2 linked regions of the Candidatus Pseudothioglobus singularis PS1 genome follow. The main gene of each other region encodes a partner of the protein of the gene in region 2 in a complex. Links are inferred from orthologs where the notes say so. Each region holds a gene or a part of one and is shown on either strand. Other genes may lie near its edges.

Evidence for each region.
Region 1: W908_RS00670 (region 2) and pnp share a complex: the UniProt entries of both Bacillus subtilis proteins name them as parts of the possible RNA degradosome complex. The link is inferred for Candidatus Pseudothioglobus singularis PS1 from one-to-one orthologs.

Annotation. Positions count from the first base shown.
Region 1 is NZ_CP006911.1:722,649-727,319, forward strand. The notes cover bases 720-3,680. They hold pnp (polyribonucleotide nucleotidyltransferase), read right to left. Parts: upstream 3,265-3,680; coding sequence 1,174-3,264; downstream 720-1,173. Other genes in these bases: W908_RS03705 (MFS transporter), read left to right, coding at 720-922; W908_RS03710 (SlyX family protein), read right to left, coding at 919-1,128; W908_RS03720 (cupin domain-containing protein), read right to left, coding at 3,465-3,680. In the rest of the region: more of W908_RS03705, read left to right, coding at 1-719; more of W908_RS03720, read right to left, coding at 3,681-4,583. UniProt on the Bacillus subtilis protein: Involved in mRNA degradation. Catalyzes the phosphorolysis of single-stranded polyribonucleotides processively in the 3'- to 5'-direction. Necessary for competence development in Bacillus subtilis.
Region 2 is NZ_CP006911.1:140,036-144,537, forward strand. The notes cover bases 426-3,217. They hold W908_RS00670 (6-phosphofructokinase), read right to left. Parts: upstream 2,548-3,217; coding sequence 1,303-2,547; downstream 426-1,302. Other genes in these bases: lptA (lipopolysaccharide transport periplasmic protein LptA), read left to right, coding at 426-630; adk (adenylate kinase), read right to left, coding at 634-1,287; W908_RS00675 (NAD(P)-dependent oxidoreductase), read right to left, coding at 2,859-3,217. Also shown: LPS export ABC transporter periplasmic protein LptC, read left to right, coding at 1-152; more of lptA, read left to right, coding at 145-425; more of W908_RS00675, read right to left, coding at 3,218-3,743; yrfG (GMP/IMP nucleotidase), read right to left, coding at 3,907-4,502. UniProt on the Bacillus subtilis protein: Catalyzes the phosphorylation of D-fructose 6-phosphate to fructose 1,6-bisphosphate by ATP, the first committing step of glycolysis.

The DNA of each region.
Region 1 (4,671 bases), 580 kb from region 2 along the record:
TGGTCTTTTGGGGATTGCCTATTGCCCTCTACTTCTGATACTTTCTCCAAACTATTATTGGTTTTTAATTTCGTTTATGCCTTTTGGTTTTTTTGTAGGGCTTTTTAGTCCCTCATCTCAATCTCAGATCTCAATGATTGAAAGCAAGACATCCAGGATTCTAACGCCACTTTATCACGCAGCTTTTAGTTTTGGTTCCCTAATGGGCGCTTTTAGTGCATTTTTTACTATTAGGTATATAGATAATCCAATATTGATATTTTCAGTAACAGGCACCTTATTAGTAATTGGGGCAATTTTGATATACAAATTTGGACTTAATAAATCATTTGAAAATCTAGAGAAAACACCAAGATTTAAATTACCTAAAAAATCAATTTTGATATTTGGCATTTTAATGATGCTTAATTACGCAACAATGGGAATTATTTTGGATTGGTCTGCTCTCTGGCTGACAAAGGATTTATTGGTTCCTTTGTACCTGGGAGGTGCAGTAATTTTTGCATTTAATATTGGCGAGATAAGTGCCAGGTTAATTGCTTCAAAAATGATTAATAAGGCTAGTGAAAGAATTGTTGGTGGGTATCTTAGCATTGCTGCAGGAGTGATGTTATTTATTTCAATATTGACTTCTAATTTCTATATTATCGTTTTTGGAATGCTGCTATTTGGTTTTGGAACAGCTAATTTTATAGCCATTATATTTCGATTGGCAATTCGTATCACAGATGAACCGATTAGTCTAACTGTTGCTAATTTGATAACCCTTGGCTTTGCTGGCTTTATTTTTGGGCCTGCTTTGGTTGGTTATTTGGCAGAATTCTTAAGCCTTACGTTCAATATGTATCTATTAAGTGTTGTTTGGGGCCTTAATGGAGTGGCCCTTTTAGTAATGATGAAGCGAGTGAATTCTGGTAATTAGTAGTGGGGCGGCTTATCATCATTGATTTGACTGTCATTAGAGGATGAGTCAGAGTTATTCAACAACTTTTCATTGGTTTCTTTAAGTTTGGAGTTGAGTTGCTCAATCTTCTCACCTTGACGAAATACTACCATATTTAGATCATCAATCATATTCTGCAGATAGGCAATCTTTTCTTCAAGTGATACTAGTTTTTCATCTGACATAATTCTATCCTCCATAAAAAAGCCACCTTGCGGTGGCTTTTATTTTTACTTCTCTATTAGAACTTTTCTCGAAAGTTTGATTCGTCCTCGGTCTATCCCAAGAACCTTAACTTCAATTTCTTCACCTTCTTTAAGATAGTCTTCAACTTTCTCAACTCTCTCATGAGCAATTTCAGAAACATGTAAGAGGCCATCTTGATTAGGCATGATTGTAATAAAAGCTCCAAATTCAACTATTTTGGCAACCTTGCCCATGTAAACTTTATTGACTTCAGGAACAGCAGTTACGTCCTTGACCATTTGAACTGCTTTTTCAAAGCTTTCAGAGTCATTAGCAAAAACATTAACATTTCCATCATCGTCAACATCTACACTAGCTCCAGATTGAGCAACAATTCCTCTAATAGTCTCACCACCTTTTCCAATAACATCTCTGATCTTATCAGTCGGTATTTTGATAACTTTAGTTTTAGGGGCATTCTTGGAAGCCGAATTAGGCTCTGAAATAACTTCATTCATTTGACCAAGAATATTAAGTCTTGCATCTTTGGCTTGCTTAAGGGCAATAGACATAATGTCTTCAGTGATACCATCTATCTTAATATCCATTTGAAGGGCATTAATACCTTTTGTGGTTCCTGCAACCTTAAAGTCCATGTCACCCAGGTGATCCTCGTCACCTAAGATGTCTGTAAGAACTGTAAAGCGTTCATCATCTTTTACTAAGCCCATTGCAATACCTGCAACTGGTGCCTTTAGTGGGACTCCTGCATCCATCAGAGATAGTGACGAACCACAGACACTTGCCATAGAGCTAGATCCATTTGACTCTGTAATTTCAGAAACAACTCTGATAGTGTATGGAAATTCCTCTAAATTTGGAAGACACGCTGAGATGCCTCTGCGCGCAAGTCTTCCGTGACCAACTTCACGTCTCTTAACGCCCATAACTCTGCCCGTCTCACCAACACAGTAAGGAGGGAAGTTGTAATGAAGCATGAAATGATCTTCAATTCGGTCATTCGATTCCAGTTTTTCAATTAACTGCGCGTCTCTCTTAGACCCCAGAGTAGTAACAACTAAAGCCTGAGTTTCACCTCTTGTGAAAAGAGCAGAGCCGTGCGTATTTTCAAGAACCCCAGTTTCGATTGCAAGCTCTCTAACAGTTGAGTTATCTCTGCCATCAATTCTTGGTTCGCCAGCTAAAATTCTCTCTCTAACAGTTGATTTTTCAATTTTTTTAATATAATTTTTAACTTCATCTTGGCTTATTGAGTCATCTTCACTCACAAACTCTTCTAATGCAGCATCTTTAACTTCACCCATTTTTTCATAACGCTCCATCTTATCAACAGTTTGATAAGCTTCAGCAATTTGACTTTCAAATTTAGATTTGATTGATGTCAATAGGGTCTCATTGTCTGCTGGAGCAACCCATTCGCGAGGAGCAATACCAACTTCTTTGGCAAATTCAGCAACGTTATCAATTACTACTTGAAATTGCTCATGAGCATACATGACACCTCCAAGCATAACTTCTTCTGAGAGTTCACTTGCTTCTGACTCAACCATTAATACTGCATCCTTAGTTCCTGCCACAACCATATCTAACTCAGACGTCTCTAATTCTGAATAGGTTGGATTAACCATATAGCTTCCATCTTTAAAGCCAACACGCGCAGCACCAATTGGGCCTTTAAAAGGAACACCAGAAATTGCCAGTGCAGCTGAAGTTCCAAGCATAGCTAGAACATCTGGATCAACATTTTTGTTAGCAGAGATTACTTGGATCATTACCTGTACTTCATTCATGTAGCCATTTGGAAATAGTGGACGAATAGGGCGATCAATTAGTCTAGAAGTTAGTGTTTCTTTTTCACTAGGTCTACCTTCTCTTTTAAGGAAACCTCCTGGAATTTTTCCAGCAGCATATGTTTTTTCAATGTAGTCTACCGATAAAGGGAAGAATGATTGACCTGGCTTTGCTTCTTTTGCACCAACAACACTGACTAGTACTTGTGTGTCATCCATGCTTGCTAAGACAGCGCCATGCGCCTGTCTTGCAACCCTGCCAGTTTCGAAAGTAATTTGACTATTGCCAAACGTAAAACTTTTTTGAACTATATTCATGTCCATTGTGTTACTCCAATAAAATAAAAAATGTTTTATGGTTTAACGCAATAAGCTTTATATAAAACATACCTTGCAGGTATGCTTGAGATAAAACTTACCTAAATCCATAAAACAGTTGAATTATCCCCTAATTTTTTTCCTCAGATAAACTAATTTATTAGTTGTTAGAATGCTTAATATGGCTATTAATTAGCATATTTTGCTTAAATTTTAGGGTGTGTTTCTTCTAAAAGTGATAACGAAGAAAATTGAATGGCAAGAGGCTTATTTTTATCGTTAACTTTAATCTTTCTAGTGTTACAAAAATCAATGATCGAATCATCAAGAATATCGTTTATTCTTAATGTATTTCCATTGATAAATACAACTAACTCCTTATCAATAAATTGATATGCAATTCGACTTAAAGGATGGAGGTTGTAAGTTACAGACTCTTTAATCACTACTGGGTCTTCAAATGCAACTATCTCGTTTAATTTTTCTTCATCTAAGGGGTCTAGTTTTGTCACAAAACACCCAAAAAACGTATCAGGTAAATCACTATTTTGTAATAATTTGTGTGATTTTTCAATAGCTGAATAGGGTATTTCAGCCGAGCTGTTAGAATTTAACCATAATGGATCTTCATAATAGGAATTGTTGTATTTGTCTATCGTTAGCTCAAGGGATTCTAACATTTCGTTAGCTGAGTAAGATCTATAACCAATTGAGAGAGTTATGCATTCACTGTCGATACTTTCTCCGTGGTGAGCTATTCCAGGCGGTATATAAACTATATCTCCAGGCTCTGCCACCCAAGTCTTTTCTATTTCAAAGTTTTCCATGATTCGAAGCGGACTATTTGGAACATAATTGTTGGGATTACAGTCTATCGAACTTATTTGCCATTTTCTTTTTCCATGTCCTTGAAGTAAAAAAACGTCATAATGATCATAATGAGGGCCGACACTTCCTCCTAAAGAGGCAAACGAAATCATTACGTCATCAAATCGCCATCTCGGAATAAAGTTGAATTCATCTATCAGCTCATAGATTTCTTGCACATGCTTGTCTACGCCTTGAACCAATAATGTCCATTCATTATTGGGAGTATTTTTAAAAGAGTTATCATTGAATGGGCCATTCTCTAGAGTCCATATATTTTTTAAAATGGAGCCCTTAATAATCCTAGACTCAAATTCCTCTTCACACGACAATCCAGCAAGCTCATTAGGAGATAAAGGTGAAATGAAGTTAGGAATTGCATTCTTGATAAGTATTGGTTTTTTTTGCCAGTACTCATTCAAGAATTCTTCTTTTGAAATGCCGCCAAAATGAATCATTTTATTTCTAATATTTTTTTTATTTAATTATCTATTAACATATAGTCTTATTTAGAATATTATTCTAATCTTTTAAAGATAATTTTTA
Region 2 (4,502 bases):
TTGATCAATCAAACGATGGTGAGATTTTTAAGTCCAATTCGCCTACACGTTTTCAATCAAATGCGGTTGACATAAAGGCAAAAAAAATGCATTATGATGCTATTGCAAAAAAACTTAAATTAACGGATGAGGTTAAAGCGACTTATGAATAAATTGGCTCTAATGATTGCTTTATTTTTATCAACCTATACATTCGCTTTGACTGAGGATGCGCAGCAGCCTATAGAGATTGAAGCTGATTCAGTAATGGTCGATGAAACGTCTGGGTTCAACGAGTTTATTGGCAATGCAGAAGTCAAGCAAGGCTCTCTAGTGATGACTGCTGAAATCATTCAGGTCCAAACTAATGCTGATGGGGTTGAAACAATGAAGGCAAAAGGAACGCTGGAACAGCCTGCTAAGTATATTCAAAGTCAAGAAAATCAGGCGCGCTTTATCGAGGCAACTGCGACTCTTATAACTTATGACGTGAATGAAGGAATGATTTTTTTAGTTGGTGATGCCTATTTAGTTCAGGGCTTTGATTCATTTAGTGGAGACTCTCTGACATACGATATTAACAACGACAAGGTCCTTGTAAAGGGTTCAGAAGATGGAACCAAAAGAGTAAAGTTTAAAATTGACCTTTAAGAATTAGCTGACCAATGCAGTTGAAATTCTTTCTTTAACTTCTTCAAGTGTGCCAACGCCATTTATTGCTATGAACTTTGTGCCTGTTTCAGGTTTTTCTGAATCATTTTGATAATATTTAACTAAGGGCTCAGTTTGCTTATGGTAAATCTTTAGCCGGCCTCTTACAATATCTTCTTTATCATCGACCCTTTGAATGAGTTCTCCTCCAGTAATGTCATCTTTACCAGACTCTTGAGGGGGATTAAATTTAACATGGTATGTTCTGCCAGAGGAAAGGTGAACACGACGTCCCGACATTCTGACAACAATATCATCATCTGGGACCTTGACCTCAACACAGTAATCAATCCTTATTCCTTCCAATTTGAGTGCATTTGCCTGATTTATAGTTCTAGGAAACCCATCTAATAAATAACCATTATGACAGTCAGGCAACTGTATTCTGTCTTTAACAAGTGCTATGATTAGATCATCAGGAACAAGATTTCCTGCGTCTATAGTTTTTTTAGCCTCTACCCCAACAGGTGATCCAGAATTTACAGCAGCGCGCAGCATATCCCCAGTTGAAATCTGAGGAATATTAAATTTTTCACAAATATGTGCCGCTTGAGTGCCTTTTCCTGCACCTGGCGGGCCTAATAAAATAACATTCATTTGAGCGCCTTTTATTTAAACTTCAAAGGGTGGTAACTTTTTCCCAACTTTAATTTTTTTCATTACAACGTAGTCTGGCAATCCGTTATTATACGGTGGATAATTCTCACCTTCAATAAGCGGAAGTAAATATTCACGACATGCATTTGTTATAGAAAATCCATCTTCGGAGATATAGCTTTCTGGCATCATTTTCTCTACATTTGCAATATCTTTTAATTCTCCATATCCAATTTCCCACTGATAAGGGTTGTTTGATTTTCTAACTATTGAGGGCATGATTGAATTTTTGCCATCAAGAGCCATTTCAACTGCCGCCTTTCCAAGAGCATACGCTTGCTCAACATCAGAGTTTGAAGCTAGATGCCTAGCTGCACGCTGAAGGTAATCTGCTACAGCCCAATGAAATTTATAGCCTAAAGCTTTTTTGATTATGTTAGCAACAACTGGAGCCGCGCCACCCAGCTGCGCATGACCAAAATCATCTCTAGTACCCTGTTCAGCAAGGAATGTTCCATCAGGCCACTTAGTTCCCTCTGAAACAACAATGGTGCAATACCCATACTCTTTAACATTTTGATCAACTTTAGCCAGAAACTTTTCTTCATTGAAGTCAACTTCAGGGAACAGAATAACTACAGGTATCGAAGAGTCAACAAGTCCTCCCGCTGCTGCTATCCATCCGGCATGGCGACCCATCACTTCAAGGACAAAGATTTTAGTAGAAGTGGCAGCCATTGATGCAACATCAAAGCTTGCCTCCATAGTAGAGACCGCAATATACTTCGCGACCGACCCAAAACCTGGACAATTGTCAGTCACCGGCAGATCATTATCTACAGTTTTAGGAATGTGAATAGCTTGAATTGGAAAGCCCATACTTTCAGATAGTTGAGAGACTTTCAGGCAGGTATCAGCTGAATCACCACCACCGTTATAGAAAAAATAACCAATATTGTGTGCCTTAAAAACTTTAATTAAGCGCTCGTATTCAGCTTTATTTGCTTCCAGTGATTTCATCTTGTAGCGACAAGACCCAAAGCCACCTGAGGGCGTATGATTTAAAGCAGCGATATCTGCATCTGATTCAGCAGATGTATCAATGAGATTTTCTGTTAGTGCCCCTATGATGCCATTCTCTCCGGCGTAGACAGTGCCAATTTTATCTGAATGTTTTCGGGCTGTTTCAATTACACCACTAGCTGAAGCATTAATTACGGCTGTTACTCCGCCAGATTGTGCATAAAAGGCATTTTTCATAATATTCCGATATTTTTAATAGTTAAAAAGATTAAGAATTGGATTTAGTATAGAAGTCATATACAAAACTTATAGATTTTTATGTTAAACATATGAGTATATCATTTGATATAAATGTGGCTCTGAATAATTCTAAACTAGAGTTTAATTCTATTAATTAGAGATTTTAAAGTCCACAAACAATATGAATGTGTCAATTTGTTTCACCACCTGTAGTAAGTAAATATATTAAAGAGTCTTGTGTCAAAGGTCTTTCATTTTAAAAGCCCAAACTTCTGAAGCTCTTTATCAGTTATATTTCTTGGAGTACTTCAATTCTTGTTTGAAAACACCTTGACCATAGCAGATAAATCATGCCCTCCTATGTTTTGATCAATTGTCTCTTTAAACATCAAACTTAATCCTTGATGGAATCTTGTATCCACCCCAAGTTTATCTGAGATTTTCAATAATTTTAAATGTGCGTCATACCAAGTTGAAACGGATGCCTGTGTATTTTCAGTATCCTGGTTGGCTATAGCATCCAAAATACGCAGCGGCTCTGTTTGCATGCGTGCAAAATTATGAACAGTTTGTTCTCTATACGATTTTAAAGGGACATCGCCCTTTAAACATAAGGCAGCACCATTTATTAGGCCAGCTGAAAAACCCAATACACTAGACATAATTGCATTACCTAAGACTACAGGAGCGGAAAGACTCTCACCAAGGTAACTAATCTTTGGAGACATTAGTCTTAAAATTGAGTCACATGACTCAATCACATCTGATTTGCCAGCAAGAATAATTGACGCAAGCTCTGTGCCAATTTGTTCTGGAAAACATAAAATAGAACCCTCTATTAGCTCCACATCAAGATCTTTCATAATTAAAGAGTTTGCTTCAACTTCAGCCATACTTCCAGTTGACAATTGGATTAGAATGGAGCTTTTTAAGCTGGAGCGTACATTTTCATAGTCAATAATCTCTTTCCATGCGTCATAATCTGACAAGCACACAATGACTATATCGCATGATTCAATTGCCTTGTGCGGTTGAGTATAAGTTATAGCTCCTTTTTGAGCTAATGTTTCAATCTTTTCTGGGGTTCTATTCCAAACATGAATCTCTATTTCATTTTCAAGAAGGGTTTGAGCTAATGCAGTTCCCATAGCGCCTATACCAACTAATGCAACTCGATTGTTTTTTTTGATCATAGATTACCTATTTAATGAAGTACTTAAGTTAAGTGCTATATTTTAATTACTAAAATTACAGTTCAAATAGAAGTTCAAATTTTATTTGGTATGTGAGGGGTATATAAATATTTATGCTATTGAGTTAGGCTGCCTCTCAATGCTTAAGAGTATGTATAAGGTCTTATTTTGGAGTGACCTCCATGAAATTTACTATATTGATAAATCCAGGAACATGCTTTTTTGGAATTTTAGTGCTGGGCCTACTGATTGCAATTACATTTTTAATATTATATCTTGAAGCAGATTCAAGGACATCTAAAGAGTCGTCAAAAAATACTGACCTCTCTTTGTTAAAGTTAATTTGATTACTTAATTCTTCCCAAAATTTTTGCTCTTGTTTTGGAACTCCATAGTCATGCGAAGAGATGATTTCATCAAAATAATCATGAAGTCCAGATTTTTGCATCTTAAGCTTTATTCCTTTTCTATGAGCATTGGTAACAAGGTATATGCGCTTATTATGCTTTTTTACAGTTTGAAGGAAATTCAAAGCGTGATCATGAACTTGAATTAAATGAGAAATATCACCCTTTAGTTTCATAATATCTAAGTTAAGTGTCTCTTCCCAGTAATCGAGACAATACCAAGTCAGCTTTCCTTCTTGTGAATTAATCATAGATATGATTACTTCTTTAGCTTCATCTATTTTGATGTTATGTTTTTTTGAGTAAATTTCTGGAATATATTCAAGCCAAAATTCAAGATCAAAATTTAAGT